DNA from 3 places in the Staphylococcus piscifermentans genome. Region 2 is predicted to be linked to each of the others. Evidence: riboswitches for the same ligand, from Rfam matches in the RefSeq annotation. Region 2 holds a riboswitch; each other region holds the start of a gene.
The links. Region 2 has a riboswitch for thiamine pyrophosphate ahead of thiC (phosphomethylpyrimidine synthase ThiC). Riboswitches for the same ligand answer to the same signal wherever they lie in the genome.

Region 1 (3,286 bases), 1.1 Mb from region 2:
GATTTGCTTAGCAAAATCATCGCGCTGTATTAAATTTTCATTATGCTCAGCGATTACACGTTTCGGGTCTAACTCTAGTGATTCCAATACATTTTGAATGCTGAGTTCACTCTCGAACGTAAACGAATCGCCATTAATGATGCACTTCATAACTTTCCCTCCTCATTGCGAATGGTGCCAATTCTTCTGGACGCTCGCCGAATTTCAACCATTCTGCCATCAACTCTCCGATAATCGGTGACAACAATATTCCATTACGATAATGTCCGGTAATTACCCATAAATTAGGGTCCGTTTCATCCATAATCGGCTGTTCACCAGGAGTCCAAGGTCGCACGCCGGACCAATGTTTCAACTCACGGCTCGACGCCAATTCAGGCACGCGCTCAATCGCCTCATGCAGCAGCCAATTTTTGCCTTCAGTACTCACACCGACCGAATAATCATTGAAATAGCTGGTCGCACCAATTAAGAAACGATGGGGCGGTTTCGGTACAATATAACAGCCATTGGTCATAAATAAAGTGTGTTTCAAATCCAATTCTTCATTTTTCACCAAGACGACTTCACCTTTCACACCGCTTACGGTCTCTTTGATTTCCGGTTTATCCGTTAAGAAGCCGGCCCAAGCACCTGCTGCCACTACTACTTTTTCAGCTTGCAGCACAGAAGATTTGCCCTCAGCTTCTACTGCGATACTGTAATGGTTGCCTTGACGCTTAATCTCTTCCACATTCGTATGGTCGAAACGTTCCACTGCATCCTCAGCTTGCAACGCCGCATGCAAAGCCTTTGTATAATGGTTCGCATTAATTTGATGATCATGCGGGACAAACATCATAGCCTGCGCACCTTTCACCAAATAATGCGTCAACTCACCTAAATCGTGCTCGCTTAAATCCTCTACATCCTTATCATGCGCATGCAGAAATTCATATTGCTGTTGCAACGAAGCCACGTCCTCTTCCTCCGTCGCAATCTTGATTAATCCATTCTGCTGATATTGAATATCGATACCTGTTTCCTCCTGCAAAGCTTTACTCAACTCACCAAACTTTGCACGAGACTTCAGAGCCAAGCGAAATAACGGACTATCTTCCTTAAATTCATTCTGAGCTCCTAACATACCGCCCGCCTTATAAGACGCATGCTGCCCCTCAATATCGCGGTCAATCAACGCAATACGCATACCGCTATCCTTCAAATGACGGGCAATCGACATACCGATTACACCCGCTCCAACAATCGCTAAATCAAACATCCTTACTCAGCCTCCTTTGCTGAACACAACGTCTCCAAATCATTCTCCATAAAATACGAAATCGCTGCGATACCCGCGAATCCAGACGGGACACGGCCTACCGTTTCCGCATTAATACCACCCAACGCTACCACCGGGATACCGACCCGCAACACTGCTGTGATTTCTGCTTGAGTTCTAGGCGCTTTTCCAGGTTTGGATTTGGTGGAAAAGAGGTGCCCGAAAAGTACATAGTCCAAGTGATGTGCCTCGGCAGCTTGTGCACTTGCAGCACTATGTGTCGACATACTGACCATGATTTGAGAATGGGTTGCTTTAAACTGAAACGCACGTTCATCATGCTCACGAAAATGAATCGCCCTTAAATCAAGTTTCTGTAATAATTCCATATCAGAATGCACCGTGATTTTAGATTTAGGAAAACCAGCTTGAAGCAAGCGCTCCAGAAACCTTTTCAAATCTTCTTGTTGCATCGGCGTGCGAAATATCAAATGGTCAATCGCCGGCGCAATAGCGATGAAATGCCTTAAATCAGCTTGGGTCAAAGTACGATAGGGCGTAATTGCAATATACATAATGTACTCCTTCTTAAAATTATCCAAATAAAAAAGCACTGTTTCTCCATAGAAAAACAGCGCATCAAAAAGTGCAATACGCCACTTTCCTACGCCAGTATAAACTGGATCAGGTTCCAAGAATTTCCTCATTGCCATGAGGATCTCAGCCTGTAAGAACAGGCACTTCCAGTGGACTTATTGTTATTATTCATTTCAATAAGTAATACATATTATCAGCACTAACAAAACGTGTAGCGAGGTGTTAATGCACGAGAGTGACGGATTCGTTCCGCCTCACCATTACTTTACAAAATCATCATAAAGCAAGATGGCAGAAAAAGCAATAGGGGATGGAGAGAGATGAAGTAAATCAGATATTGCTTTTCTCTTTTTTTAAAAGTAAACTGAAAATAACTTTAAATACGACACCACTCATTTCGAAATTAATAATAAGGGGCAATTTTAAGATGAAAGTTAAAGGTTTGAAAGCAGGTATCATCACAGTATGTGCTGTGGTCGGTCTTTCTTTTTCAGGAGCAGGCGGAGAGGAAGCGCATGCAGCAGGAAGTTATTACTATAATGGTATGAGCAACTATAATGAGTCGACTGCTTATCCGAAAGCAAAGAAAATTTCTAATAGTAATTTGGACATCCATCATATTTCGAATACTATGAATACAAAGTATAAAGCAGTGGGGCGCGTTAGTAATAAAGACGGCTGGAAAGGTCGCGGCAAAGACAGTATGGGAACGGGGACAGTAATCGGAAACTATACATTGGTGACAAACGCACATGTCATTGATACTGCGAAAGGGGTTGCCGCAAACCCTAAATACATCACATTTGATATGGCGAGAGACGGAGCTAGAAAACCATATACGTTCCATGCTACGAAAGTTGTGAAAGTACCAAATGCAGACGTAGCGCTAGTGTATACAAAAGAAAAGATGTCGAAATACGCGACACCTTTAAAATTAGCTTCGAATGCGCAAATTAATGGTTTGAAATATAATACGAAATTATATTCAGTAGGCTATCCTTGGCAGAACGGTGACAATACGAAAACACATTGGAGTAGTTTCCGCTTCATTCAAAGATCTTCCAATGGTACTGAATTACAAACGAAAGATAAATTCCGTGCAGGCGCATCAGGTTCACCTATGGTCAACGGCAGTTATCAAATATTCGGTTTGAGAACATACGGTTATAATTTATGGGCTAATTCAACTACTAATTACGCTAAAGCTGAAATGGCTGGCGGCGAAGCGATGAATGGTGCAACAGGTAATTTTGTTCGTACACATATTAAATAATATTATTATGAGTGACTTATTATTTCTGTTCCACTCTTGACGATAACCACCAATAATACCGAAAAGAACCCCTTACTATAGCAGTAGTAAGGGGTTTGGTGTGCCATAATGTTGTTAAGAACATTAGAAACTATATGCACTTTTATCGTTTCGAC
Region 2 (3,286 bases):
AATGTTTCATCATGATATTCACGTGCACGTTCAGGGTCTAGAGATAAGTTGAATTGATCTATCCAACGGAATTCAAAGCGCGCTTTACTGATAGCATCATCACGTTCTGTTGCACCAGGCAGACCTTTCGCTAAATCTGCTGCATGGGCAGCGATTTTATAAGTGATTACCCCTTCACGTACATCATCTTTGTTTGGTAAACCCAAATGTTCCTTAGGCGTAACATAGCAAAGCATTGCAGTTCCATGACTAGCAATTTGAGCAGCTCCTATTGCCGAAGTAATATGATCATATGCTGGCGCGATATCTGTTGTAAGTGGTCCTAAAGTATAGAATGGTGCTTCTTTACAATAGAAATCAGCTAAATCTTGGTTTTCTTTAATCTTATGCATTGGAATATGGCCCGGACCTTCAATCATTACTTGTACATCATGCTCCCAAGCAATATCTGTCAATTCTCCTAACGTCTTCAATTCAGCAATTTGGCTTTCATCATTCGCATCATAAATGGAACCTGGACGTAAACCGTCACCTAGAGATACTGCAATATCATAGCGATTTAAAATTTCACAAATATCACCGAAATGCTCATATAAAAAGCTTTCTTCATGATGTGCTAAACACCATTGCGCCATAATAGAGCCCCCGCGTGATACAATACCTGTCAAACGGTCAACTGTTAATGGCACATAGCGTAATAACACACCTGCATGAATTGTGAAGTAATCCACGCCTTGCTCTGCTTGTTCTATTAATGTATCTCTATAAATTTCCCAAGTTAAATCTTCCGCTACTCCATTCACTTTTTCTAAAGCTTGGTAAATTGGAACTGTACCTACTGGAACTGGAGAGTTTCTTAATAAATATTCGCGTGTCGCATGAATATTTTTCCCAGTAGATAAATCCATGATAGTGTCAGCGCCCCAATGTGTCGCCCAAACTAACTTTTCAATTTCTGCTTCAATCGATGAAGAAACAGCTGAATTCCCAATATTAGCATTAATTTTCACTTGGAAGTTCTTACCAATAATCATCGGTTCTGACTCTGGATGATTGACATTATTAGGAATAATTGCACGTCCTCTCGCAATTTCATCGCGGACAAATTCTGGTTCTACACCTTCACGCACTGCAATAAATTTCATTTCCTTAGTAATGATGCCTTGCTTAGCATAATGCATTTGAGTAATTCTTTTACCTGCTTGAGCGCGCTTAGGCTGATATAGGAAAGGTGTTTCTACAAATTTACGATGCCCTTCCTTTTTGAAGCCATTATCTATAGACTGCACCTTACATCCTTCGTAACTTTCAACATCGTTGCGTGCTTCAATCCAATCAGAACGCAAATCTGGGATCCCTTTCTGAACATCTACTTCATAACCTTCTTCATGGTACGGGCCTGCAGTGTCATAAACGACAAATGGTTGATTTTCTTCTGTACTGTATTCAGTTACCGTATCACTTAATTCAATTTCTCTGAAGGGAACACGAATATCCGCTTCTGCACCTTGTTTAAAAATTCTGCGACTTGCCGGGAATCCTTTTTTCAATTCAATTTCTTCTTGTTTCATTAAAAATTGCCTCCTCAAAATCAAAGCTAGGAGGCATATCCGCCAAAAAAATGCATGATAAAATAAAAAACGCATTCATTTAATTTATGAATGCGCAGTAAAGAATTTATATTTAGGATTTCATAACAAACACACTAATATATAATGTCTCCATTATTAAATCCACACTTATCTCATCAATTATAAACGCTTCCCTACGCTAGTGCTAACTAGATCAGGTTCAAAGGGTTGATAATTATCTTTCAGCCAAATAGGCACCCCTAGCAATGAATTATTTAATTTACAAATTTATGATAACATTCAATATTTTATTATACAAGTCAATTTTAATTATGAAGTAATCATAATCTGAATCTATCTTAGGAAGTGGCAGGTGCTAATTGTTTTACAGTATTCATTCTTAATTGATGACTTTGCACAGGCATATGCAGCATCCATTCATCTATTAATCCACTACGATTAATATTATCGAGTGTAGCTGTCACCTCTTCTTTAGTCCCACTGATAATACGCATTCTCTTCTCGACTACTTCAAAGCTTGCAGTAGATTCAGCTTTAAATTCTTCTACTTGTTGTTTCGTATTTAACACGATTCTTTCTCCACTATCAAAAAGAAGTTCGTAATGACGTTGTGAAAAACGAAATGGCAACTTTTGCGAACCATCTGCAGTAACGACAGCTGGTATGCTGACAATAAAACGACCTTCAGGGTAAAGTGAATGATAAGCTTCGGCAGCTTCTTCAAGCGCTGATTGGTCAGAATTAATGAAGTATGCGTAAATTATACCTGTTTTCACTTCGGCTGCTTGTAGCGCTGACTTTTTACTAGTACCTAATAAATAGATTGGGACGGGTTGATTATTTTCCTCTCTATGTGCAGTCCGTATACCATGATAAGCTGACGCCTCGTCAAAATCTTGTTGATTCAGATGATTTAAAAGCGAAAACTTTTCAATAAAGGATGGAAGCGGCTTTTGCAATTCTTCTTGTAAAACATCTACAACTTTTGGAAATCCTCCTGGTGCCTTTCCTACACCTAAATCTACACGATGGTCAGAAAGTTCATCTATTATATGAAATTGTTCAATAACTTTCAGTGGATGATAGTGTTGCAACATTACTCCGCCAGAACCTATACGCAGCCGTTTTGTATGATCCAGCAGATACATCGTTAAAATTTCAGGTGAAGTTCCCACTACATCTTTAAGATTATGATGTTCTGATACAAAGTATCTTGTATAACCTAACTCATCAGCGAGTTGTGCAAGTTCTAGCGTATGATTAAGCGCTTCTTTGACTGTTTGTCCTTTAATAATAGGTGTTTGATCCAGTATACTAATCGGCAACATGGACATTCCCTCCATCCATAATCTCTTTTAATGCCATACTATGAACAATTGTATATGAAGTCAATTTGCTCGCTCTAGACATAAAAAGAAACTGGAACAAATTAATGTCCCAGCTTTTGTCTGCTAAATTAGCAGCAATTATTTAAGTTGAAGTGAACTTCTCCCATTAAAGACCACTTTATTTATCTTTCTTTTTCTTTCCTGTTTCTCTATCGATACTCTTATCAATATACGCATGTTTCAATGTTGTTTCGCCGCCGATTTGATGATATACAATACCTTTCAACTGAGGGTTACGCAAACTTGCTGCCCCTTGTTGATAAATCGGTGCTACTGGTGCTTCACTCAACATATATTCTTCAGCAT
Region 3 (3,286 bases), 780 kb from region 2:
TATGGTCCAGACTCAACAATTGTCTTGCAGCCGTATAAGGATTCGAGAACGTGCTCGAAATAGTAGAAACCAGTCCCACATGTTGCGTTACTTGTGAAATTGCTGTTAAATTCACAATCGGATCAAACCAGAACGCCGGCATCGATGTATCATCCTTTGCAGGAAAAGATTGATTATCAGCAAAAAATACTGCATCAAATAAGCCACGCTCAGCAATTTGCGCTAAATCTTGATAATAACTAATATCTCCAACACGTTCCACACTCGAATCAGGCATCAGCCAAGCAGCCTGATGATGACCACAACCGAATATGAGGACACCAATATGTAGTTGCGCTTTCTGCTCAGACATTTCCATTCACCTCTGTTTTTATTTTTAAAAAGAAAGCATGAGAAAGAGGGCAGAACTTGAGAGTGCGCCCTCTTGGTTGATAGACGGGGTTAATAAACGGGCTTCAAAGTGCAGGTTTCTCGGTAATAAGTACGCAAGTCGCAAAAATCAAAAAGCGATTTTGTGCTCTTTGCTTCTTATTACTCAAATCTTAACCGCCTTCTCAAGCACCTTGTTTAATTCATTGTCAATCCGCCGTCTACTGTAATATTTTGTCCTGTAATGCCTTTAGCTTGTTCGGAGACTAAATAAACTACCATGTTGGCTACATCTTGAGGTGTTGTCACTTTTTTCAATGGTGTAGTTTGAGCGATTAAATCGAAGACTTCTGGTGTTGTCACCGCACTAGCGTCTGTAGTTTTAAGTAATCCTCCAGAGACGACATTAGCAGTAATGCCGTATTGTCCTAATTCTGAAGCGATATTACGTGTGAAGCCGATTAAAGCTGCTTTCGCTGTTGTGTACTCATGGTAAGGTACAACAGGATTTTGGTATAAATTAGTTCCGATACTTACAATGCTTCCTGCTTGGTGCTCGATGAATTGGGATGCTACGCTTTGCACTACATTGAATGCTGCTTTTAAGGTACCGTCAATTTGTTGCTGGTAGTCTTCCCAGCTCATGTCAGGAAACGCTTTTTGGGCAGTTGGGTCAAATTTGAATCCGACTAATGCGTTATTCACGACTGCATCAATTTGACCGAACTTTTCAGTGCCTTCTTTTACCAAAGCGTCTACTGCTTCGCGATTTGTGACATCTGCTTGTATTGCGACAGCGCGTTCGTTTCCGATTTCTTGAACGAGTTGTTCTGCTGCGTCTTTGCTTTGATTATAATTGATAATAATGTTGTATCCTTGTTCTGCGAGTGTCTTAGTGATTGCTGCACCTAATCCGCGTGCACCGCCTGTTACGAGTACTGTTCTTGCCATGTGAATCCGCTCCCTTTTTTCTATAATAGACATAAAAAAATACGCATGATTGTTAAAATCTGCGTAGGCAAGAGGGCAGTCTGAGGTCAGTATTAAACCTACTCGTTCTGCGGTTATCTCACACTTTCCTACGCTAGTTTCAGCTAGATCAGGTTCAAAGGGTCTGAGGAAAACCTCATCTCAGTTTTAAAAAACACCCCTAGTGCGTATCTTTTTGTTACTTTCAATGTAGCTTGAATTGGAGAAGGTGTCAAGAAGAGGAGTGCTCTGTATGCAATGCGTGAAATTTAGTGAATGAAAGTGTTATGATAAAGGGGAATTCTAGCGGATAATTTTTAAATGAATGGAGGGATTTGAATGTTCTGGTTAGGCATGTCGTTCCCAATTTTAGCAGTCGGCTTCATTGTGATGGCTGTACGTGAAGAAAAGAAACGTAAAGCGAAACAAAAGGAAAAAGAAGCGAAATGGGAAGCAGAAAAAGCACAGAATAATGGTGAAGCAGCCACTAATTCTGCCGAAAATCATTCAAATGCTGAGGAAGAAGCTAAACATTAAAGAAAGCTGGGACATATTAAATTGTCTCAGCTTTTTCGTACTTTGCGGAGGTGGGACAACGAAATCATTTTAATTCATATTATTTCTGTTCTGTTACCTGCCTTGTTGATTTTGATTGAAATGATAAAGGCGAATTTCAGTAAGTATTATAATGGCGACCACACCTGCAAAATAAGCTGAAGTTTGTAATAGAAGCGATGTTTGTTGAATAAACAGTATGGTGTATAAAAGTGAACACTTATTCTGTACAAAACTCCTAATTATCAATTTCACTTTGCTTCATAGAAAGTGAAAAGTAAATTAGAGTTAACAAAATGAGAATCGCGACAGATAAATATACAGCAGACTGAGAATAATTAAGCAGTAAGCCAAATACTAATAACGATAATGGTGTTAGAGTTTGAACGATAGATTGCGTCAGTGAAAATACCCGACCTTTATAATTTTCTTCAATATAATTTTGCATATAAATTGAATAGGGGATATTCACTAATGGTAAAGATACCCCGATTACGAAATAAATTACAAATAGAATTATAAATCCTGTAGTTGAGGTAAGATTAAATAACAAAGCAAGTCCAAGTGTCAAAACACCGATAAACTGAATACCAATGGCAGCCTGTGTAGGCGCTTTAAGTTTGTTTTTAATTGGAAATACAGAAAATAACAATGAAACAGCAAACATACCCACAGTGAATGAGGATTCTACAATTCCGAATTGTTGAGAAGAAAGTTTCATAGTTTGTATAGAAATAACCGGAATACCTACAACTATAGAATTGATTAAAAAATTAATAATGAGTGCAATACTGATGAATTTTAATAGAATTTTATTTTTGAACAAGTAAGAGAATCCTTCTTTAAAATCTTCTGTTAAACTTTTTTCACTCGTTACCATGACTCTATCCATGGTTAAAAAGAAAATAAATAGTATAGAAATTGATTCAGTAAGTACGTTTAACAAGGCGAGATATTGAATAGAAATAAATGCAATCAAAACACCACCGATAATTGGTGCAAGGAAACTAATCCCACTGCTATAAGTTTGTCTTAAAGAAACAAATCGTTCCATATCATCTTGAGAAATATTTTTAATATTAGCGTTTACAATCAAACTAATTGCACCATCTGTTAAATTGAGAATAATACCTAATACGATAATGTAATAGAAATACGTATTAAATAGTGGGATAAATAATATTAAAGCTGTTATATTGATGATCTGTGAAATAATAATAATCTTTTTATTGTTATATTTATCTGTCCATATGCCAAATAAAGGTTGGCTAATAATTGAAGAAATTACAATTAAAGCTAAATAAATTGAATAAATAGAAGCGGTTTCCGTATGTTGTAATATGTAAAAGGCACAAGCAAAACTAAATATTTTTGAACCGATAGATGATATTAC

Region 1: linked by a shared signal. The riboswitch ahead of CKV71_RS02245 (thiamine phosphate synthase) and the one ahead of thiC (phosphomethylpyrimidine synthase ThiC) in region 2 are both predicted to bind thiamine pyrophosphate.
Region 3: linked by a shared signal. The riboswitch ahead of CKV71_RS00960 (3-oxoacyl-ACP reductase) and the one ahead of thiC (phosphomethylpyrimidine synthase ThiC) in region 2 are both predicted to bind thiamine pyrophosphate.

Annotation. Positions count from the first base shown of each region.
Region 1 covers NZ_LT906447.1:561,160-564,445, forward strand. Annotated here, with positions in the region: gene thiS (sulfur carrier protein ThiS) at 1-150, opposite strand, end outside; gene thiO (glycine oxidase ThiO) at 134-1,261, opposite strand; gene CKV71_RS02245 (thiamine phosphate synthase) at 1,264-1,836, opposite strand; TPP riboswitch at 1,906-2,016, opposite strand; gene CKV71_RS02250 (trypsin-like serine peptidase) at 2,286-3,131, shown strand.
Region 2 covers NZ_LT906447.1:2,060,189-2,063,474, forward strand. Annotated here, with positions in the region: gene thiC (phosphomethylpyrimidine synthase ThiC) at 1-1,571, opposite strand, end outside; TPP riboswitch at 1,746-1,843, opposite strand; gene CKV71_RS09615 (MsnO8 family LLM class oxidoreductase) at 1,931-2,920, opposite strand; gene CKV71_RS09620 (peptide ABC transporter substrate-binding protein) at 3,099-3,286, opposite strand, start outside.
Region 3 covers NZ_LT906447.1:223,717-227,002, forward strand. Annotated here, with positions in the region: gene CKV71_RS00955 (LLM class flavin-dependent oxidoreductase) at 1-352, opposite strand, end outside; gene CKV71_RS00960 (3-oxoacyl-ACP reductase) at 568-1,320, opposite strand; TPP riboswitch at 1,429-1,531, opposite strand; gene CKV71_RS00965 (hypothetical protein) at 1,678-1,875, shown strand; gene CKV71_RS00970 (MFS transporter) at 2,132-3,286, opposite strand, start outside.